DNA from 4 places in the Streptomyces sp. NBC_01707 genome. Region 3 is predicted to be linked to each of the others. Evidence: riboswitches for the same ligand, from Rfam matches in the RefSeq annotation. Region 3 holds a riboswitch; each other region holds the start of a gene.
The links. A riboswitch is a leader RNA that binds a small molecule or an ion and turns the genes downstream of it on or off. The one in region 3 is predicted to bind thiamine pyrophosphate.
Positions count from the first base shown of each region.

Region 1: linked by a shared signal. The riboswitch ahead of thiO (glycine oxidase ThiO) and the one ahead of OG963_RS09120 (cytosine permease) in region 3 are both predicted to bind thiamine pyrophosphate.
Region 2: linked by a shared signal. The riboswitch ahead of thiC (phosphomethylpyrimidine synthase ThiC) and the one ahead of OG963_RS09120 (cytosine permease) in region 3 are both predicted to bind thiamine pyrophosphate.
Region 4: linked by a shared signal. The riboswitch ahead of OG963_RS15220 (thiamine ABC transporter substrate binding subunit) and the one ahead of OG963_RS09120 (cytosine permease) in region 3 are both predicted to bind thiamine pyrophosphate.

Region 1 covers NZ_CP109190.1:7,148,728-7,153,999, reverse strand. Annotated here, with positions in the region: gene OG963_RS32055 (NAD(P)/FAD-dependent oxidoreductase) at 1-923, opposite strand, end outside; gene OG963_RS32050 (hypothetical protein) at 1,021-1,362, opposite strand; TPP riboswitch at 1,414-1,525, shown strand; gene thiO (glycine oxidase ThiO) at 1,523-2,758, shown strand; gene thiS (sulfur carrier protein ThiS) at 2,755-2,973, shown strand; gene OG963_RS32035 (thiazole synthase) at 2,976-3,770, shown strand; gene pknB (Stk1 family PASTA domain-containing Ser/Thr kinase) at 3,925-5,272, shown strand, end outside.
Region 2 covers NZ_CP109190.1:5,240,026-5,245,297, reverse strand. Annotated here, with positions in the region: gene thiC (phosphomethylpyrimidine synthase ThiC) at 1-1,389, opposite strand, end outside; TPP riboswitch at 1,382-1,515, opposite strand; gene OG963_RS23575 (YibE/F family protein) at 1,587-2,924, shown strand; gene OG963_RS23570 (SsgA family sporulation/cell division regulator) at 3,020-3,457, opposite strand; gene OG963_RS23565 (IclR family transcriptional regulator) at 3,559-4,329, opposite strand; gene OG963_RS23560 (DUF5326 family protein) at 4,577-4,795, opposite strand; gene OG963_RS23555 (cupin domain-containing protein) at 4,933-5,250, opposite strand.
Region 3 covers NZ_CP109190.1:1,988,012-1,993,283, reverse strand. Annotated here, with positions in the region: gene thiE (thiamine phosphate synthase) at 1-233, opposite strand, end outside; gene thiM (hydroxyethylthiazole kinase) at 230-1,039, opposite strand; gene OG963_RS09120 (cytosine permease) at 1,097-2,503, opposite strand; TPP riboswitch at 2,495-2,589, opposite strand; gene OG963_RS09115 (hypothetical protein) at 2,710-3,648, opposite strand; gene OG963_RS09110 (GMC family oxidoreductase N-terminal domain-containing protein) at 3,661-5,256, opposite strand; gene OG963_RS09105 (DUF5987 family protein) at 5,253-5,272, opposite strand, start outside.
Region 4 covers NZ_CP109190.1:3,400,005-3,405,276, reverse strand. Annotated here, with positions in the region: gene OG963_RS15240 (hypothetical protein) at 1-449, opposite strand, end outside; gene OG963_RS15235 (hypothetical protein) at 727-1,347, shown strand; gene OG963_RS15230 (DUF6233 domain-containing protein) at 1,576-1,917, opposite strand; gene rlmN (23S rRNA (adenine(2503)-C(2))-methyltransferase RlmN) at 2,148-3,254, shown strand; TPP riboswitch at 3,290-3,406, shown strand; gene OG963_RS15220 (thiamine ABC transporter substrate binding subunit) at 3,480-4,601, shown strand; gene OG963_RS15215 (ABC transporter permease) at 4,718-5,272, shown strand, end outside.

The DNA of each region.
Region 1 (5,272 bases), 5.2 Mb from region 3:
TACGGCACGGGGTCGTATTCCAGGAGCTGCGACGCCCCGTCCGCACCGGCACCGATGATGTTGGCGGCGGCGGTCCGCGGCCCCTGGAGGGCGTTGTCCCAGTGGTGGACGAGGAGCCGCGTGCCGTACCGCGCGGAGGGGAAGGACGCGCAGTCCCCGACCGCGTACACATCGGGCAGCGAGGTGCGCAGCGCGGCGTCGGCGGTCACCGATCCGTCCGGACCGAGGGCGATGCCGGAGCCGGCCAGCCAGCCGGTGGCGGGCCGGGCGCCGATGCCGACGACCACCGCTCCGGCGGCAATCGTGCGGCCGTCCGCGAGGACCACGCTGCCGGGCTCGATCCGGGCCACCGGGGCGCCGGTGAGGAGTTCGGCACCGCTCTGCGCGTACCAGCGGGCCATCGGGGCGGCGACCTCGGCGGGCAGGACGCCCGCGAGCGGCCGGTCGGCGGCCTCGACGACGGTGACCTCGCAGCCCGCGGCGCGGGCTGCGGTGGCGAATTCGGCGCCGATCCAGCCTGCGCCGACGACCACGACGGTGTGCTGCTCGTCGAGGACCGGTCGCAACCGTGCGGCGTCGTCGAGGGTGCGCAGCAGATGGACGCCGGGCACCCCCTCGGAGCCGGGCAGCACCACCGGTTCGGCGCCGGAGGCGATGACCAGGACGTCGTACGGGACGGGGCCTGCCAGGGTGTCCAGTTCGTGCGCGTCGGCCCGTACGCCGGTCACGTCACGGCCCAACTGCAGCTCGATGTCCAGCTCTTCGAAGTCGATGTCGAAGGCGGAGCCTTCGGCGGTGCCGAGCAGCACCGCCTTGGACAGCGGGGGCCGGTCGTACGGCTGGTGGGGTTCGGCACCGATCAGGGCGACCGGGCCGGTGAAGCCCTGTTCCCGCAGGGCCACCGCGGTCTGCACGCCTGCCATGCCCGCACCGACGATGACGACGCGGCGCTCTGTCCGCCGGCCCGACTGCTCTGTCTGCTGCTCGCTCACCTGTCCACCTTAAGCATCTGACCAACCGTCAGGTTGTGAGTTCCTCGACCACGCTCGTCCCGCTGCCCTCCTGCGACTCCCATTCCCAGCGCTCCTCCAGTCGCACCCGGCCGTCCGTGAGGTCGACGACGGTGGAGGCGCAATGTCCGGAGGAGGTCGTTCCGTCCTGCTTCAACTGGATGTAGCGGAAGTCGAGTCGATCGCCGGTTCGGGTACCGACGAGATGGCCCCGGACCACGTCCCCGCCCGCGTAATCGGCCCAGATCACACCCTGCCGCTCGTGGTACGTGAAGCGGGTCCGGGTGCCGACCTGACCCGGCGCCTGGTCGGCGACCGGCGAGAGGACAAGTCCGTCGAGCGAACGGGCCACGGTGGCTGCTCCCTTACTGGGGCCGGGTGACGGGGTTTAGGGTGGCCAACGTAAGACACTCGCGGGAGCCCGGACGCACCGGGCTGAGAGGGAGGCTGGCGGCCTCCGACCGTACGAACCTGATCCGGGTCATGCCGGCGAAGGGAGGGGCTGGACGCCCATGCGATCCTCCGGGAGCACATCAGCAGACGGATCCGACGTATCCGGATCCGACGTCCTCGTCATCGGGGGCGGGATCATCGGTCTGGTGACCGCGTGGCGGGCGGCGCAGCGCGGACTGCGCACCGCGGTCGTCGACCCCGAGCCGGGCGGCGGTGCCGCCCGGGTCGCGGCCGGAATGCTCGCCGCCGTCACCGAACTCCACTACGGCGAGCAGATGCTGCTCGGTCTCAATGTCGCCTCCGCCGCGCGGTACCCGGCCTTCGCGGCCGAGCTGGAGGCGGCGAGCGGCCAGGACATCGCCTTCCGGGCCTGCGGCACCCTCGCGGTCGCCCTGGACTCCGACGACCGCGCCCATCTACGGGAACTGCACGCGCTCCAGCACCGTTCGGGGCTCCAGTCGGAGTGGCTCACCGGCCGCGAGTGCCGCCGCCTGGAGCCGATGCTGGCGCCGGGTGTGCGCGGCGGTCTGCGGGTCGACGGCGACCACCAGGTCGACCCCCGCCGGCTGGCCGCCGCCCTGCTGACGGCCTGTGAACGGGCCGGGGTGGTCTTCCACCGCGACCGGGCGGAACGCCTGGTGGTGGTACGGGACCGGGCCGCCGGAGCCGTACTGGCAGCCGGCACGGAACTCGCAGCCGACCAGATCGTGCTCGCCGCGGGCAGCCTCAGCGGGCGGCTCGCGGGGCTGCCGGCCGAGGTCGTGCCGCCCGTCCGGCCGGTGAAGGGGCAGGTGTTGCGACTGACCGTGCCCGCCGCGTACGCGCCGTTCCTCACCCGGACCGTACGGGCCGTGGTCCGCGGCAGCCATGTCTATCTCGTCCCGCGCGAGAACGGCGAGCTGGTCGTCGGCGCCACCAGCGAGGAGATGGGCTGGGACACCACGGTCACGGCGGGCGGGGTGTACGAGCTGCTGCGCGACGCCCATGAGCTGGTGCCCGGCATCACCGAACTGCCGCTCACCGAGACCCGGGCCGGCCTGCGCCCGGCCTCCCCCGACAACGCCCCGCTGCTGGGCCCCACCGCCCTGCCCGGCCTGCACCTCGCCACCGGCCACCACCGCAACGGGGTACTGCTCACCCCCGTCACCGGTGACGCCATGGCCGAGCTGCTGACCACCGGCGAACTGCCCACCGTGGCCCGCCCCTTCGCCCCCGGGCGGTTCGCGCCCGCCGCCGTACCGCCGCCCGCCGCACCCCCCGCGACCCCCTCCGCACGTCAGGAGCAGCCCGCATGACCGACTCCGTCGCGCTCTCCGTGTCCGTGAACGGTGATCCCCGCTCGATCGCCGCCGGCACCACCCTGGAAGCCCTTGTCGCCACCCTCACCGCGGCGTCCTCCGGCGTCGCGGCCGCCGTCAACGAGAGCGTCGTCCCGCGCAGCCGGTGGTCCACCGCGGCGCTCGCCGACGGCGACCGGATCGAGGTCCTCACCGCGGTCCAGGGAGGCTGACCATGTCCGACGATCTCTTCGTCCTCGGCGACACGACGTTCGGCTCCCGGCTGATCATGGGCACGGGCGGGGCGCCCAGCCTCGACGTGCTGGAACGCTCGCTGTCCGCGTCCGGCACCGAGCTGACCACCGTCGCGATGCGCCGCCTCGACCCGACCGTGCAGGGTTCGGTGCTCTCCGTGCTGGAACGGCTGTCGATCCGCGTCCTGCCGAACACGGCGGGCTGCTTCACCGCAGGCGAGGCCGTACTGACCGCGCGGCTGGCCCGCGAGGCGCTGGGCACCGACTGGATCAAGCTGGAGGTGGTGGCCGACGAGCGGACCCTGCTGCCCGACCCGATCGAGCTGCTGGACGCCGCGGAGACGCTGGTGGACGACGGTTTCACCGTCCTCCCGTACACGAATGACGACCCGGTGCTGGCCCGGAGGCTGGAGGACGTGGGATGTGCGGCGATCATGCCGCTCGGCTCCCCGATCGGCTCCGGCCTCGGCATCCGCAACCCGCACAACTTCCAGCTGATCGTCGAGCACGCCCGGGTCCCGGTGATTCTCGACGCCGGCGCCGGGACCGCGTCGGACGCGGCGCTCGCGATGGAGCTGGGGTGCGCGGCGGTGATGCTGGCGTCGGCGGTGACCCGGGCGCAGGAACCCGAGCTGATGGCGGCGGCGATGCGGCACGCGGTGGACGGCGGGCGGCTGGCGTACCGCGCGGGCCGGATCCCCAGGCGCCACTTCGCCGAGGCGTCGTCACCGATGGAGGGGCGGGCTGCGCTGGACCCGGAGCGGCCCGCGTTCTGAGGACCCTTACGCACGCGGGGCAACCGTACGCACGCAGGGCACATGGCACCGCAGGTGTGTGACGCGCATGTCCCTGTCACGGCTCGGCTGCAGTACGGCCCCGGGATCGCCCGGCCCGTCAGCCACCTCCTCGGCGGCTCGTAGACTCGCTCGTGTGGATACGACCCTCCAGGACCCTTCCCCGGCGTTCGGCCAGGGAGACCCCATCGTCGGGCAGGTGCTCGACGGCCGCTACCGCGTCGATGCCCGCATCGCCGTGGGCGGGATGGCCACGGTCTACCGGGCCATGGACACCCGGCTCGACCGGGTGCTCGCCCTCAAGGTGATGCACCCGGCCCTCGCGGCCGACGCCTCGTTCGTCGAGCGTTTCATCCGCGAGGCCAAGTCCGTGGCCCGGCTCGCGCACCCCAATGTGGTCGCCGTCTTCGACCAGGGTGCCCAGGGGGCGTACGTCTACCTGGCCATGGAGTACGTGGCGGGCTGCACGCTGCGCGACGTGCTGCGTGAGCGCGGCGCCCTGCAGCCGAGAGCCGCGCTGGACATCCTGGAGCCGGTCCTCGCGGCGCTCGGCGCCGCACACCGGGCAGGCTTCGTGCACCGCGACATGAAGCCGGAGAACGTCCTCATAGGGGACGACGGCCGGGTGAAGGTCGCGGACTTCGGTCTCGTACGGGCCGTGGGTGCCGACACCAACACCACCGGAACGGTCCTCGGTACCGTCTCCTATCTCGCCCCCGAGCAGATCGAGCACGGTACGGCGGACACCCGCACCGATGTGTACGCCTGCGGGGTCGTGCTGTACGAGATGCTGACGGGCGCCAAGCCACACACCGGCGAGTCCCCCGCCCAGGTCATCTACCGGCACCTCAACGAGGACGTGCCGACGCCGTCGGCCGTCGTGCCGGGGCTCGCGACCGAGCTGGACGAACTGGTCGCGAGCGCCACCGCCCGCAACCCGGAGGCCCGTCCGTTCGACGCCGTGGCCCTGCTCGCCGAGTCCCGCACGGCGCGGGCCGCGCTCACCGACGGCCAGTTGGACGCCGCACCGCCGCAGGCTCTCGCCGAGGCACACGGCGACGCCGAGGACCGGACGAGCGTGATCCCCCGGGTGCTCCCGGCCGACCAGGGCACCGCCCATCACACCAGCCGGCTGGAGATGCCCCCTCCGCTGCCGCCCGAGCCGGCGAGGAGCGGGGCGCGGGGCGGCGGGCCGCGGCGCGGGATGCTCGCCGCGATCGTCGCCGTGCTGCTGGTGCTGGGGGTCGGCGCCGGTGTCTGGTACATCAACTCGGGACAGTTCACCCGGGTCCCCTCGCTGCTCGGCCAGACCGAGGAGGCCGCCCGCCGGCGGCTCTCGGACTCCGGTCTCGAGCTGAAGGGCGTCACGCGGGCCTACAGCGACAACGTCGACCGCGGCAAGGTCATCAGCAGCGACCCGAAGTCGGGCGCCCGTATCCGGGGCAACGGATCGGTGAAGATCGTCGTCTCGCGCGGGCCCGAGA
Region 2 (5,272 bases), 3.3 Mb from region 3:
CAGGCCCAGATGCTCCTTGGGCGTGACGTAGCAGAGCATCGCCGTCCCCCACCAGGCGATCATCGCGGCGCCGATGCCCGAGGTGATGTGGTCGTACGCCGGGGCCACATCGGTGGTCAGCGGGCCGAGCGTGTAGAACGGCGCCTCCTCGCAGATCTCCTGCTGGAGGTCGATGTTCTCCTTGATCTTGTGCATCGGGACATGGCCCGGGCCCTCGATCATCGTCTGGACGCCGAACCGCTTCGCGATCGTGTTGAGTTCACCGAGGGTGCGCAGTTCGGCGAACTGCGCCTCGTCGTTGGCATCGGCGATCGAGCCGGGGCGCAGCCCGTCGCCCAGCGAGTACGTCACGTCGTACGTCGCGAGGATCTCGCAGAGCTCCTCGAAGTTCTCGTACAGGAACGACTCCTTGTGGTGCGCCAGGCACCAGGCCGCCATGATCGAGCCGCCGCGGGAGACGATGCCGGTCTTGCGGCGCGCGGTGAGCGGGACGTACGGGAGGCGCACGCCGGCATGGACCGTCATGTAGTCGACGCCCTGTTCGGCCTGCTCGATGACGGTGTCCTTGTAGATCTCCCAGGTCAGTTCCTCCGCCCTGCCATCGACCTTCTCGAGGGCCTGGTAGAGCGGAACGGTGCCGATGGGCACCGGGGAGTTACGCAGAACCCACTCACGGGTGGTGTGGATGTTGCGGCCGGTGGAGAGATCCATGACCGTGTCGGCGCCCCACCGCGTCGCCCACGTCATCTTCTCGACCTCCTCCTCGATGGAGGAGGTGACCGCCGAGTTGCCGATGTTGGCGTTGACCTTCACCAGGAACCGCTTACCGATGATCATCGGCTCGATCTCCGGGTGGTTGACGTTGGCCGGCAGCACCGCGCGGCCCGCGGCGATCTCCTCGCGTACGACCTCGGGTTCGACGTTCTCCCGGATCGCCACGTACTCCATCTCCGGGGTGATCTCGCCCCGGCGGGCGTACGCGAGCTGGGTCACCGGCTGCCCGTCACGGCTGCGGCGTGGTTGCCGTGGGCGACCGGGGAAGACCGCGTCGAGGTTGCGCAGTCCACCGCGCGGCGAGGTGTGCTTGAGCCCGTCGTCCTCGGGGCGGACCGGGCGGCCCACGTACTCCTCGGTGTCGCCGCGGGCGACGATCCAGTTCTCCCGCAGCGGTGCGAGGCCGCGGCGGACGTCCGTGTCGGTGGTGGGATCGGTGTACGGCCCCGACGTGTCGTACAGCGTCACGGCGTTGCCGTTGGTGAGGTGCACCTGCCGGACCGGCACCCGGATGTCCGGGCGCGAGCCCTGGACGTATCCCTTGTGCCAGCCGATGGACTGCCCGGCCTCGTCGCTCTGGTTCGAGGCAGGCGTGCGTGTGTCCGATGTGGTCATGAGACCTACTCCCTACGCCGGCATTACCCGGTAACAGGTTCAGCGGTCGGCGCAGCCTGTCCCGTACGGATGTACGGATATCAGCGCCCTCTCAGCCCGGTGCTCCGAGCTCCCGCGTGTACAAAGGTGACATCAAGCTAGCGCCCTTCGAGGCGTACTGAACAGTGGGCCCCTTCGCTTCTTGCGATGATCCCCCGGTGACGTCCCCTCGAAATGACTCCGGATCGCAGGACCACCAGCATGGTCACTCGCACAGCCACGGGCCTGCCGCACCGGTCTCGAAACACCTGCGCAAGGTCATCGCGGCCGTTCTGATCCCGTTCACCACCGCCGTGGTGGTCGGTCTGGTGGTGCTCTGGCCGGGCGGCGCGCCCGCACACGAGCGCACCGGCGTCGGCTTCGACCGGCAGACCCAGCAGGCCACGGTGGCGAACGTGGAAAAGGTCGACTGCAAGGACGTGAACGCCGCGCAGGCCCCGGCCACCGGCAGCACCACCACGCCGTCGGGGAACGCCACTCCCGGCCGGCAGCCGGGGCTGTGCGAAAAGGCCACGATCCAGGTGACGACCGGCCACGACAAGGGAAGGACCTTCGTCGAGATCGTCCAGCCCGACGCGCCACGGCAGTTGCACGAGGGACAGGGCGTGATCGTCGCGTACGCCCCCGACGCGCCCCATGACCTTCAGTACTCCGTGACGGATGTGGACCGGAAGTTCCCGATGGCTGTGCTGGCCGGAATCTTCGCTCTCGCAGTGGTCGTGGTGGGCAGGCTGCGCGGGGTGATGGCGCTGATCGCGCTCGCCGTGTCGTTCGCCGTGCTGACCCTGTTCGTCCTCCCCGCGATCCTGCAGGGTTCGAATCCGCTGCTGGTCGCGGTCGTCGGGGCCAGCGCGATCATGCTGATCGCGCTCTACATGTGCCATGGGCCGACCGCCCGCACCTCGGTCGCGGTCATCGGCACGCTGATCTCGCTGCTGCTGATCGGGCTGCTCGGGTCGCTCTTCATCGGCTGGGCAAGCCTGACCGGCAACACCGACGACAGCACCGGCCTCATCCACGGCCTGTACCCCCACATCGACATGAGCGGCCTGCTGCTGGCCGGTGTCATCATCGGCTCGCTCGGCGTGCTGGACGATGTGACGGTCACCCAGACATCGGCGGTCTGGGAGCTGCACCAGGCGGACCCGACGATGGGCGCACGCAAGCTGTACCGGGCAGGTATCAGGATCGGTCGCGACCACATCGCCTCAGTGGTCAACACGCTGGTGCTCGCCTACGCCGGCGCCGCGCTTCCCCTGCTGCTGCTGTTCTCGATCGCGCAGAGCAGTGTGGGCACGGTGGCCAACAGCGAACTCGTGGCGGAGGAGATCGTACGAACGCTGGTCGGGTCGATCGGACTGGTCGCCTCGGTGCCGGTGACGACGGTGCTGGCGGCGCTGGTCGTCTCCGCGGACCGCACAGGGCTCGGCGCGGAAGCCGGAGCTTCGGCACCCGCACGGAACGGAAAGGGCCGACGTCGCAGGACGAGGCATTGACGCTCGATGCAGTGGCCGTCCGGGGCGCGGAGCACATATCACCCGTTCGGCAGACCCGTGTTCGACCGGTGCGCCGACCATCGGCGCAAACCTTCTCAGCCGGCGTTCTGTTCCTTGGCCAGGATCCGGCCCAGCGCCTCCTCGAGGTTTCCCTCGAAGTCACTCAGCGTGCACTCCTGGCCGAGGGGTACGAGCTTGTCCGTCCGGTCGAGAAACGCGACGAGTGGGGCTGTGCCGGCCCTGAAGAGAGCGCGGTCCGCGCCGACCTGAAGCCGGATGTGTACGTCGGACAGCCCCTCGGGCTCCGTGGGACTGATGTGCACATCACCGTCACCGCTGGGGCTGTTGAGGCCGTCCAACAGGAGCTCACGACCGAAAGCCCAGGTGACGGGGGCGTCACCGGGCAGATGGAAGGTCATCCGGATCGCATACGGATCGCATACCTCGTACCGGAGCTCCACCGGGATACGGAATGAGAGCTCCTCGGAGACGAGAAAACTCATCATGACCTCAGCTTGAACCGACTCGCGCATCGTTCAACCCCGCAGTAGATGAATCTGGCCAGGAATGATCCCCCATGGCCCTATTGACGCCATCGTGGTGCACGCGATAGCAGATCACAAGGAGTGATTTTTCAGATACTGATAGAGAACACGAACGAACGCAAGAGGCTCGCCACTTCACCGCGTAGTCGTTCGACTGCGGGGAGCAACCTATCTTCTTCGTCGAGGGGTACCGAAATGGCCATGGCGGCGGCCGTGTAGCCGACGGCGATCGGGATGGCGGCGCAGACCGTTCCGAGGGCGTACTCCTGTCGTTCGACAACAGGTTCTGTTCGCTCCAACGACCTCAGACGCTCAAGGAACGCCGGTCGGTCCCGCACCGAGTAGCGGGTCAGCGGGTGCACAGGGTGACGATCCAGATGGTCCTCACGGGCCTTCTCGTCGAGCCGGCTCAAGAGACACTGGCCGATCGCATGGGCATGCCCGGTCTCCCGGAACGAGGCCCACTCCTCGACCGCCGGCGCTGCAGGGGTATCGGCGACCGCGATCAGTTCGATCTCACCCTCGCGGTAGACGGCGCAGTACACCGGTGCACCGATGATGTCGCGCCAGCGGGCCAGCGACTGGGCCATGGTGCTGCGACGGTTCTGCAGCGCACCGTCGTCGACCAGCCGCTCGGCGGCGGAGCCGAAGAGGAATACGCCGTTCTCCCGGCGCAGATAGCCTTCGTGGGTCAGGGTGCGCAACAGGTGATAGGCGGTGGGAAGGGGAAGCCCCGCTTCCCGTGCGAGCTGCTTCGCAGGCGCCCCGTCCCGATGGGCGCCCACAGCCTCCAACAGCCTCAACGCCCGCTGAACCGAACCGATCAACGTCGGGACAGCGGTACTCGATGCCGTGGTCAAAGGTCACCCCCAGGCGTGGTGACGGGCAGTCAGCCCGTTCGTGGGGGCCGCCCCCACGGACCTGCCGCAGACCTGGGGTCCGGAGACCGAGTGTGTACACAAACCACTGGTCAGGGTGATGGCGGACAGTTGTTTCCCAGGCAACGGCAGCGGACCGCCACTGTATCGGCAGCGTCCGCGAGGGGTGTCGTTTCGTCTTGTACTTAGCTCAGCTGGGCTAATTGCCCGACTGGTGACCGGCCACCACCTACCAGTCGCCGCGCGACGACGAGGACGACATGAACTTCCGTACGACGAACACGAGCCCACCGACCAGGATCACGAAGACCAGGACCTTGAAGAGCAGACCGATCACGAACCCGATCACACTGGCGATCAGGCCGCCGAACACGACGATCGCGATGACGGGCACCGCGACCCACTTCACCCACCAGGGCATCCCCGCGAATATCTCCCGAACGGCCATCGTCCCAACCTCGTCTCTGTGCGTAACGGCTTCGATGAGCACCTGCTTCGATGCTAGAGGCGCAGGGGTGGCCCGCGGGGGCACCGGAGCCCCCGAACTCCCCTGATCGAACCCTTAGGGATCCCTGAGGACCCGGCTCAGCTCTCCGGCGGAGAGAAGACCACCATGACCCGCAGATCCTCGGTGATGTGGTGGAACTTGTGAGCCACACCGGCCGGTACGTACACCACGCTTCCCCTGCCCACCTGTGTTGTCTCCATGCCGACGGTGATCGAGGCACGGCCGCTGACCACGAGGTAGACCTCGTCCTGCTTGTGCGGCTGCTGCGGATCGAGGTCGCCGGCGTCCAGCGCGTACAGGCCGACGGACATGTTCCGTTCCCGCAGGAACTGCAGATACGCGCCGTCGTTGGCGGCCCGCTCCGCCTCCAGTTCGTCCAGCCTGAATGCCTTCATGGCCCGTCCGCCCCTTGCTTTC
Region 3 (5,272 bases):
ACGTCCACCCGGTCGTTGACGATCAGCGTCACTCGTTCGGGAAGGACGGCGGCCACCTCCAGAACCGTGTGCAGGAACTCCCTCCCGGTGGCGTGCTTCTCCCGGATCTGCACGGCGGTCACGCCCCCGGCCACTGCCAGGGCGACGGTCTCGGCCACGCTCCGGCCGCGGGCCGCGCACTGGGCCGTGTCCGTCACCAGGTAGACCGACAGATCCACCGGTGCCGCGGTCACGAGAGGGCCGCCCGCTCGCCGAGGTCCGCTTCCTGCAGTGCGGCGAGCGCGTCCAGGAAGGCGACGGCGAAGCTGCCGGGCCCGGAGGACTCCTTCGCGGCCAGTTCGGCGGCGACCGTGTACGTGGTGACGGCGGCCACGACCGCGGCGAAGCGGTCCTCGTCGACCGCCGCGAAGGCGGCCATCACCGCACCCAGTGCGCAGCCGCCACCTGTCACCCGGGTCAACAGGGCGTCACCGTTGGCGATCCGGGCGCTGCGCACCCCGTCGGTGACGAAGTCGACAGGCCCGGAGACGGCGACCACACAGCCTGCTGCACGCGCCAGCTCGCGGGCCGAATCCTCGGCGGCCCCGACGCCGTCGGAGGAGTCCACGCCGCGGCCGCCGTCGCCCGCGCCCGCGAGCGCGATGATCTCGGACGCGTTGCCCCGGATCACAGTCGGTCGCAGCCGCAGGAGTTCTCGCGCCAGAGCGGTGCGCACCGGCAGCGCGCCGACCGCCACCGGGTCGAGGACCCACGGGGTGCCGGCCGAACCCGCCGCCCGCGCGGCCTCGACCATGGCGGAGCGCTGCTCCGCGTGCGGGGTACCGAGATTGATCAGGACCCCGGAGGCGACCCGGGCGAACGGGCCGGCCTCCTCCGGAATGTCGACCATGGCCGGCGAGGCGCCGAGCGCCAGCAGGACGTTGGCGGTGAAGCCCGTGACCACCGAGTTGGTCAGGCACTGGACCAGAGGGGAGTCCGCCCGCACGCGTGCGAGGGCCTGCGGGACGAAAGCGGTGTGATCGGTGGATGTAACGGGCATGGGATTTCGCTCCGTGGGGGAGGGGATGTCGTTCGGGGTCCGTCGGCCGGCGGCAGGTCAGTCCTGCGGGCGACGGCGTAGCCGCAGCGGCGCGTAGACGGTGAGAGCCACGAGGAACGCCACGTAGTACGAGAGGTCGGCGCTGTGCAGGGCGGCGGCCACCGGTCCCACGTACAGACTGGTGTCCATGAACGGCACCGCCGCGGCGAAGGCGACGGCGAACGCCAGCAACGGGGGCCACCCGGAGTTCGGCCGAGCGGTCTCGGCGGCGAGATCGATCGCCGCACCGTCCCGTGTCCGGGCCCGTGCGATCCAGTCGACGATGACGATCGCCACGAATCCGGGGATCCAGTAGCCGACGAACAGCAGCACGTTCTGGAAGCGGGCAGTGGTGTCGGCAGCGTGCATCCACAGCACCAGAGGGAAGCCGAGCGCGGCGGCGAGGGCGGCGGCCGCCGGGCGGGGAATGCGCACGCCGACGGTCTGCAGGGCCAAGGAACCGCTGTAGTCGTTCATGGCGTTGCTGCAGAGGGCGGCCAGCGCCACGGCGAGCAGTCCGAACGCGCCCAGCACCCCACCGCCCAGCAGCTTGTCCACCCCTGCGGCGGTCTGGTCGGTCAGTACGGACGCGCCCAGCAACCCGAGGGCCTGGACGGCCACGAAGGACACCACCAGGCCGAGCAGCGTGAACCAGAACATGCGCGGGCGCGAGGTGGTGCGTGGCAGATAGCGGCTGAAGTCGCTGGCGTACGGGGCCCAGGACAGGGCCAGACTCAGCGCGATGGTGCTGGTCAGGACGAACGCGCCGGCCCGGTCGGCGCCGTGGGCGGTGCCGGCTCCGACCGGATGGACACCGTCGAGCAGCCGCCAGGCGATCAGGGCGAACGCGCCGGCGAGTACGAAGGTCATGACGATCTGGAGCCGGTGGATGGCCTCGTAGCCCAGCACGCCGAGGGCGCCCTGGGCCAACATCATGGCCAGCACGCCGAGCCAGAACGGCCAGCCGCAGAGCCGCGCGAGCGCGTCCCCGCCGAACAGCCCGATCAGCGCGTCCCAGGCGACCGAGGACAGCCACTGCAGGATGCCGGGCACCGTCACGGCCCGGCCGAAGGCGAGCCGGGCCAGCGGCAGCTGTCCGGCACCGGTCTGGCTCCCCCAGGTCCCCAGGTAGGCGGTGGGCACCGCGCCGAGCACCGTGCCCAGCACGACGGCGGCGAGCGCGGTGGCGAAGTCCAGGCCGAGGGCGATGCCGACGGTGCCGGTGAATACACCGGTCATGGTCAGATTGGGAGCGAACCACACGCTGAACAGGCGCCCGGGACCGCCGTAGCGATTGCTCTCGGGGACCGGCTCGATGCCGTGCGTCTCGACCCGGAGGTCGCCGGCCGCCACCGGCATCCGTCCGTCGAAGACGGTCTGCCGGCCGTCGGCGGGCAGCCCGCCGGAAACATGCGTCAAAGGCATGAAAGACATCCCTCCGCCAGTGCGAACTGGTTCAGGTTCGACGGGTGTGATCTCAGCCCTCGGGTAGGGCACCCCGTGTCCGGTACGACGGTCAGACTAACCCGGTCCCTGCGAACACCTGTACCGAGGTCTGCGTGGCAGACGACTCGGTGGGTTCCTCCGGGGCGTGGATACGCGGTCCGCGTCACGAGGGCGGCGCACCGTTCTCACGGCCGGGTCCCCACCTCCGCGTGACCGGTGCGATCCAGATGCCAGCGGTGTTCCACCTCGAAGCGGCGCAGCCCGGTGCGGCGTTCGACGACCACGTCGACGGTCGCACGTTCGGTGTTGGTGCATGTGGCGGTCGCTCCGTCGGGGTCGGTGTAGGAGAGCGAGACACAGTCGACCGGGTCCTGGGTCACATCGATCCGTACCCTGCGCCGCGCGCCGCCGCCTGCGACCGACCAGTCCGGCAGCCCGATCCGTGCGCGCAGCAGTGGCGCGGTCAGCAACGGGTCGCGCGGCCAGTCGGTGCCACCGATCCGCAGCTGAAGCATGGGCAGCGGTGGCAGCCACCGCATCGTGGGACGGCGGGCGACGGCGGCCACCACTTCCAGTACGTCCCCGCCACCGAGGCCCGCATGGAGCCACGCCCATCGCTGGGCATTGCCGTGACCGGCGATCCGGGCGACGCCTCCCACGGCGTCGGAGAGGGTGAACCGTCTTTCCCCGAAGACGAGTTCCCCCTCGAAAACGGCGTCGGGGGCAGGCACGATCTGGGCGGCGGGGAGCAGTTCACGCTGCCAGGACCAGCGCGGAAAGGTGTAGAGGGGCTCTCCGCCCCCGGTGACCGTCAGACGCCAGGTGATCGCGCCCGCGGTGCCCTCCAGCAGGCTGGGCGTTGCCCGCACCCCCGGCACCTCGAAGTACGCCTCGCCCTGGGGCGGCGGAGCGTCCCGGCCCCCGAACCGCTCGGTGACCGGCGGTCCGTCCGGCGGGAAGACGGATATCCAGCCGTGTGCCCGGACCGGGCCGTCGTGCTGGGGTGCCACCACTTCGTGGTGGATCCACACGCCGGTCCCGGTACGCGGATCGGTCAACGTCGCGTACCAGACTTCGAGCCGCCCTGGACGACCGGTCATCCGCGGCGGGTAGAGCGAGTTCACGAGGGATTCCTTTCACCGGGGCACCGGGGCCCCGTACCGTGCGCGCACGCCTTCCTCGGCGGTGCTCTCCACGATGCCGGGACACGCCCGTTCGGCCAGCGCCGCGATCGTCAGTGAGGGGTTCACGCAGAGCGAGGTCGGTACCGCCGAACCGTCGGTGACGAACAGACCCGGGTGGCCTCGTAGTTCGCCGCGTTCGTCGAGCGCCGAGGTGGCGGGGTCGTCACCCATCCGGCAGGAGGCGAGAGGGTGTGCGCTCACGGACCCGGCGGCGTTCTCGCTCCAGGGCCGCACCCGCGCAAGACCGTCGCGTTCCAGCACCGCGCGGGCCTCGGCGTCCGCGGCGGCCCAGCCGCGCAGGGTGTTCGCCGTCGGCCGGTACGAGAGCGTGGACAGGCAGAGCGATGTGGCCACGCGCGTCGAGCTACCGGTGGGTGGCGGCGGGCCGAAGACGCCCTCGTTGTCGTCCTCGGTCATGGCGAGCACGGAGAGCCACGACGGCCAGCGTGCCCGCAGCTCCTTCTTGCGGACGCCGAACCAGCTCGTCGCCGGGGCGTCAGTGGCCTGGGCCAGCAGGTCGGTGATGCCGGGGAAGTAGATCTGCTGAAGGGAGAAACGGGTGAACTCCGCCGTTGCCGGGTCGAGCCGGTCGTACGACATGGAACCAATGGGCTTCCCGATGGGGAAGCCCTGGTACGGGATGCCCGGTGCGCGCTCGAGACCGAGCAGGTCGCGCACCTTGCCTTCGTCGACGTCGGCGATGGACACGCGGTCGCCGTTGCCCGAGAAGTAGCGCCCGACGGCCTGCGGGACGCCGCCGAGCAGAGGAGCCGAGCGCTGCAGCAGCACGGGGGTGGCCAGAGCGCCCGCGGCCAGCACCACGGTCTTGGCCTCGATCGCCCCTGCACCGACCGGCAGCCGGTAGTCGCCGGCGTCGAGCCGCGTGTACGAGACGCGGTAGCGGTAACCGGGTGTGGTGGCAGGCGCGATCGTCTGCACCTCGTGGAGTGGGCGGATCTCGGCGCCGTGCGCGGTCGCGGCGGGGAGGTAGTTCAGCAGCATGGAGCGCTTGGCGTCGAAGTGGCAGCCGTTCAGCATCCAGTTGCAGTTGGTGCAGCGGGCCAGGTCGACGGCGACGGGCACAGGGTTGCAGGTGCGGCCCGCACGATCGCACGCTGCCGCGAACAGGCCGCCGGGGTAGGGCACTTGGTCCCAGCTCTGCTCGGCCACGGGCAGGGCCTCCTCGACCCGGTCGTACCACGGGTCGAGTGCCGCACGCGTCAGGGTCGAAGGCCACAGGCGGTGGCCCAGACTGCCGCGGCGGTCGAAGACGAAGCCAGGGGCCCGCAGCGAAGCGGCGAAGTAGACCACGCTGGACCCGCCGACGCAGTTGCCGGCGACGACGGTGATGCCGTCGCCCTGCACGAGGTCGACGATCCGGGTGTAGCCGCCCAGACGCAGGTCATGGGTGAAGTCGGGGGCGGTGAGGTGCGGTCCGCGTTCCAGGATCACCACCTCGGCGCCGCCCGCGGCCAGATGGTAGGCGGGGATGGCGCCCCCGAAGCCGCTGCCGATGACCAGCACGTCGGTGCGTTCGGTGACGCTCATGCGGGGTGCCCTCCGA
Region 4 (5,272 bases), 1.4 Mb from region 3:
TGCCATCGTGCGCCGCGCCACAACCCCAGGACCTCGGTCATGAACGCTTCGACCGAGCGCCCGTTCCCGGCCGCGGCGGCTTGCCGCGCGGCGAGGGCACGGGCAGTGCGCAGCACAGGGGCGGGGACAGGCCCAGAGGGGGACCGGAGCGGACCGGGCTGGCCGACAGGGTCCTGGCGGAGAGCCGGATCGTTCAGCGTGACGAACTTGGTGGGCGAGAGGTTTGCGATCTCGGGAGCAACGGTCCCGTCGGGACGGATTTCCATCAGGCCGCACTCCTCGGCGCCCCCGCTCTCAAAGGCGAACATCGGGATGTCGCCCCCCTTGCTGCGCTTCACGGCTACGTACGCCAGCAGGTGCCCCTCCAGTGCCGCCCCGACGAAGGGATACGGCTCGGGGGGCCTGGGCTTGATCTGCTGCTGGATTGGCCACGAGGTGCTGGTCGTCATCCGCGATGCTCCTTTACGAGGTTCGAGCCTTCACCCCTCGGTCCCGGCACGGCAGCGATCCGGCAATGAAACCCAGATCTCCCCCTGTGACGCTGATCACTCCTGATGACATGCAGTACCGGCGCTGGGCACCTACGACACTCAGAATGACCACCGCGGCGTCTCACCTCAGTCACCGCTCGGGCTGACAATCGGTCTGCCCGTACTGATCACCCGAGGAAACTTAGGCGCCGGTGCCAGCTGACGAAGGGGCACTCCGGCACGCCACACTCCAGGCATGACAGGAACGCTCTACCACTTCACCAACCCGGACGGCTGGGACAAGATCCGCTCCTTGGGTGTCATCACCCCACAGTGCCACCGTGCACCCCATGACCTCTTTGAAGGTCCTGTGGTCTGGTTGCAGGACACCGACAACGTCGACGACAACGGCTTGTCCTCATGGGACGACAAGAACGAGGTGCGCATCGCCGTCCGGCCCACCCTCTCCATGCAGTACTGGCCCGCCTGGAGGGCTGGCGTTGCCACGGCTACGACGCTTGGCAGGACGGGATCGCCCGAGTCTTGGTACGTCACCCGCAGGGGCATCCCAGAAGACGCCTGGGGCGAGGTCCTCAACCTCCGCAGCGGCGCTCCACTTCGATCTGGTCCGGCAACCCACAGCGTTGCCGACTGGGGCCACCTGCCCGACCTCGACGAGTGGGCCACGATGAAGCAGTTCTGGGACAGTCTCCAGCCCACCCAGCGCACTGCGGAGCTTGCGCTGTACCGGTTCCGCGTTGCCGAGGAGGTGAAGAGCGTCCTGGACAGTACCCAGAGCGAGCAGCGACGCAGGGCGGCCTGGCGCTCGATGATCGAAATGAGCGATCTTCTGGTGGGCCGCCCGACGACCGGATGACGTCTCCTGCGGCATATCCGTCAAAGCCTTCTTGGCACGCTTGGCCTTCCTCCGGGCCGTCTGTGGGCCGTCCGACGGGGGCCGACGATGACCGCCAACGGCCAATGACACCCACAACCACGCAGCTCTCCGGCATATTGCGGAGCGACGCCGCATCCCGCGGATGGGTGGCTCTATACCAGCGCTTCAGGAGCCGGAGACCGGGCTGTTGCTCCAACGGTCCGCGGTTCACAGCACTCCAAGCTCTCTGTCCGGCCGGCAGTAGGGGCAGGCCGTGATGCCGTCTTCCGTGAGCGCACGCAGGGCCTGCTCCCGGGTCATCGACTTCGTTCTCTTGCCGCCCATGCCGCAGTCTCCCGTGTGGACGGCGTCGGCATGGGACGTGCCGCCGGCGCGCTGCAGGGAGAGCTTCCAGTCGGGTGCCGGCGGCGGCAGGGTGCGTGCTGCCCGGGCGGCTGCGGCCTCGCGTTCTTCCAGTTCGGCGATGGTCCGATCGGTTCGGCCGAGCTGGTACGCCTGCCACTCGCGCACGATGCGCAGGCGATCCAGACGAGAGAGGTTTTCGGACACATATTCGATTCTAGGTCCCGGCGGGACGCCGTGCGCGCACCCTCTCTCTCGTGTAATCGGTCACTGTCCCTCGGAATCGCTGGGACGTCTCTGGGCCGTCTGTGGGCCGTCAAAGGGTCGCCGACGTCGACTAATGACGACCAACGACGACCGGTCGTCTATGCACCTCACCCGTCCTGACCTGGCAAAGGCCTCTGCCACCACGGCGTGTCTGCAACACTGGAGGAACCATGCCTAAGCCCGGAGAACTCACTTTCGTCGCGCCCCGCGGAGCCAAGAAGCCGCCGCGGCACCTCGCCGACCTCACGCCCGCCGAGCGCAAGGAAGCCGTCGCCGCGATCGGCGAGAAGCCCTTCCGCGCGCAGCAGCTGTCGCAGCACTACTTCGCGCGGTACGCGCACGACCCGGCGGAGTGGACCAACATCCCGGCCGGTTCGCGGGACAAGCTCGCCGAGGCGATGTTCCCCGACCTGATGTCCGTGGTCCGGCACATCAGCTGTGACGACGACACCACCCGTAAGACGCTGTGGAAGCTGCATGACGGGACGCTGGTCGAGTCCGTCCTCATGCGGTACCCGGAACGGGTGACGATGTGCATCTCGTCGCAGGCCGGGTGCGGGATGAACTGCCCGTTCTGCGCGACGGGGCAGGCCGGTCTGGACCGCAATCTGTCGACCGCGGAGATCGTCCACCAGATCGTGGACGGTATGCGGGCGCTGCGCGACGGAGAGGTGCCGGGCGGGCCTGCGCGGCTCTCCAACATCGTCTTCATGGGCATGGGCGAGCCCCTGGCCAACTACAAGCGGGTGGTCGGCGCGATCCGCCGGCTGACCGACCCCGAACCGGACGGCCTCGGCCTGTCGCAGCGCGGGATCACCGTCTCCACCGTGGGCCTGGTGCCGGCCATGCTGCGCTTCGCCGACGAGGGCTTCAAGTGCCGGCTCGCAGTTTCGCTGCATGCGCCGGACGACGAGCTGCGGGACACGCTCGTGCCGGTGAACACGCGCTGGAAGGTGCGCGAGGTGCTCGATGCGGCATGGGAGTACGCGGAGAAGTCCGGCCGCCGGATCTCCATCGAGTACGCGCTGATCCGCGACATCAACGACCAGGCCTGGCGTGGTGACCTGCTCGGCCGGCTCCTCAAGGGCAAGCGCGTGCATGTCAACCTGATTCCGTTGAACCCGACGCCCGGCTCGAAGTGGACGGCCTCGCGGCCCGAGGACGAGAAGGCCTTCGTCGAGGCGATCGCCGCCCACGGGGTGCCCGTGACGGTGCGGGACACCCGCGGCCAGGAGATCGACGGAGCGTGCGGGCAGCTGGCGGCATCCGAGCGCTGAAAGCGGCCCGTGTAATCTGGGCCGAAATCAATTTCATATTCCGACAGGGGAGCGCCACAGCGCTGAGAGTGCGGCACCGACGACAGGTTGGCCGCAGACCCTCTGAACCTCGCCCGGGTCATTCCGGGTAGGAAGTTCGGTCATCAACTCATGCTGTTGCGCCCTGCCCGCCTCCCGGCGGGCAGGGCCGCGTCTCTTCCTGGTCAAACCCAGGAGGAATCAACGATGAGCACCACCAGCACCACGCGCCGCACCAAGCAGCTTGCGGCGACGGCCGTCGCGGCCGCACTCGGCGTCACGGCACTCGCCGGCTGCGGCAGTTCCGACGGCTCGGCCTCCGGGTCGGGCGGCACGAAGGGCTCCGGGTCCAAGACCGTGACCCTGGTCAGCCACGACTCCTTCAACGCCTCCAAGGACGTACTGAAGGCGTTCACCGAGGAGACCGGCTACACCGTCAAGGTGCTCAAGAGCGGTGACGCCGGTGCCGCACTCAACCAGGAGATCCTGACCAAGGGCTCCCCGCGCGGTGACGTGTTCTTCGGCGTCGACAACACGCTGCTCTCCCGCGCCCTCGACAACGGTCTGTTCACGCCGTACGAAGCGAAGGGCAGCGACCGGGTCGCGGCCGACACCCAGCTGGACGCGACCAAGCACCGGGTCACGCCGATCGACACCGGCGACATCTGCATCAACTACGACAAGAAGTACTTCGCCGACAGGAAGCTCGCGCCGCCGACGACCTTCGACGACCTGGCGAAGCCCGCGTACAGGAACCTCCTCGTCACGGAGAACGCCGCGACCTCGTCGCCCGGGCTCGGCTTCCTGCTGGGCACCGTCGCGACCTACGGCGAGAGCGGCTACCAGGACTACTGGAAGAAGCTGAAGAGCAACGGCGTCAAGGTCGTGGACGGCTGGGAGCAGGCGTACAACGAGGAGTTCTCCGGCTCCGCGGGCGGCAAGAAGGCCAAGGCCGACCGGCCGCTCGTCGTGTCGTACGCCTCCAGCCCGCCGGCCGAGGTGCTGTACGCGAAGCCGCAGCCGACCGAGGCCCCGACGGGGGTCGCGACCGGCACCTGCTTCCGCCAGATCGAGTTCGCGGGGCTGCTGAACGGCGCGAGGAACGAGGCGGGGGGCAAGGCTCTGCTGGACTTCCTCATCAGCAAGAAGTTCCAGGAGGACATGCCGCTCAACATGTTCGTGAGTCCGGTCACCAAGGACGCGAAGCTGCCGGAGATCTTCACCGAGTTCGGCGCGACGGTCGACAAGCCGACCACCGTGGCCCCCGACACCATCGCCAAGAACCGTGAGCAGTGGGTCCAGTCGTGGTCCTCGCTCGTAGTGAAGTAGCGAAGGCGCCCGCACCCGGTCCGGGCGTGCGCGAGGAGGGTCCGCGCGCCCGGGCGGGGCGCGCGAGCGCAGCGCGCCCGAGGGCGTGGCGCGGGGGCGCGGTGCGGCTCGGACTGATGGCCGTGCCCGTCGCGTTCTTCGCGGTGTTCTTCGCCTACCCCGTCGTCGCGATCGTCGGCCGTGGGCTGAAGGCCGACGGTGTCTGGCAGTTCGGCCGGATCGGCGAGGTGCTGAGCCGGCCGGACATCCTCGACGTCCTGTGGTTCACCACCTGGCAGGCACTCGCCTCGACCGCGCTGACCCTGCTGATCGCGCTGCCCGGCGCCTATGTCTTCGCCCGCTTCGATTTTCCCGGCAAACAGCTGCTGCGGGCAGTCGTCACCGTGCCGTTCGTCCTGCCGACCGTCGTCGTCGGGACGGCCTTCCTGGCGCTGCTGGGGCGCGGCGGCTTCCTCGACGAACTGGCGGGCGTACGGCTCGACACCACCGTGTGGGCGATCCTGCTCGCCCATGTCTTCTTCAACTACGCCGTGGTCGTACGGACCGTCGGTGGGCTGTGGTCGCAGCTCGACCCACGGCAGGAGGAGGCCGCCCGGGTGCTGGGCGCCGGGCGGTTCGCGGCGTGGCGGCGGGTGACGCTGCCGGCCCTCGCGCCTGCGGTGGCCGCCGCG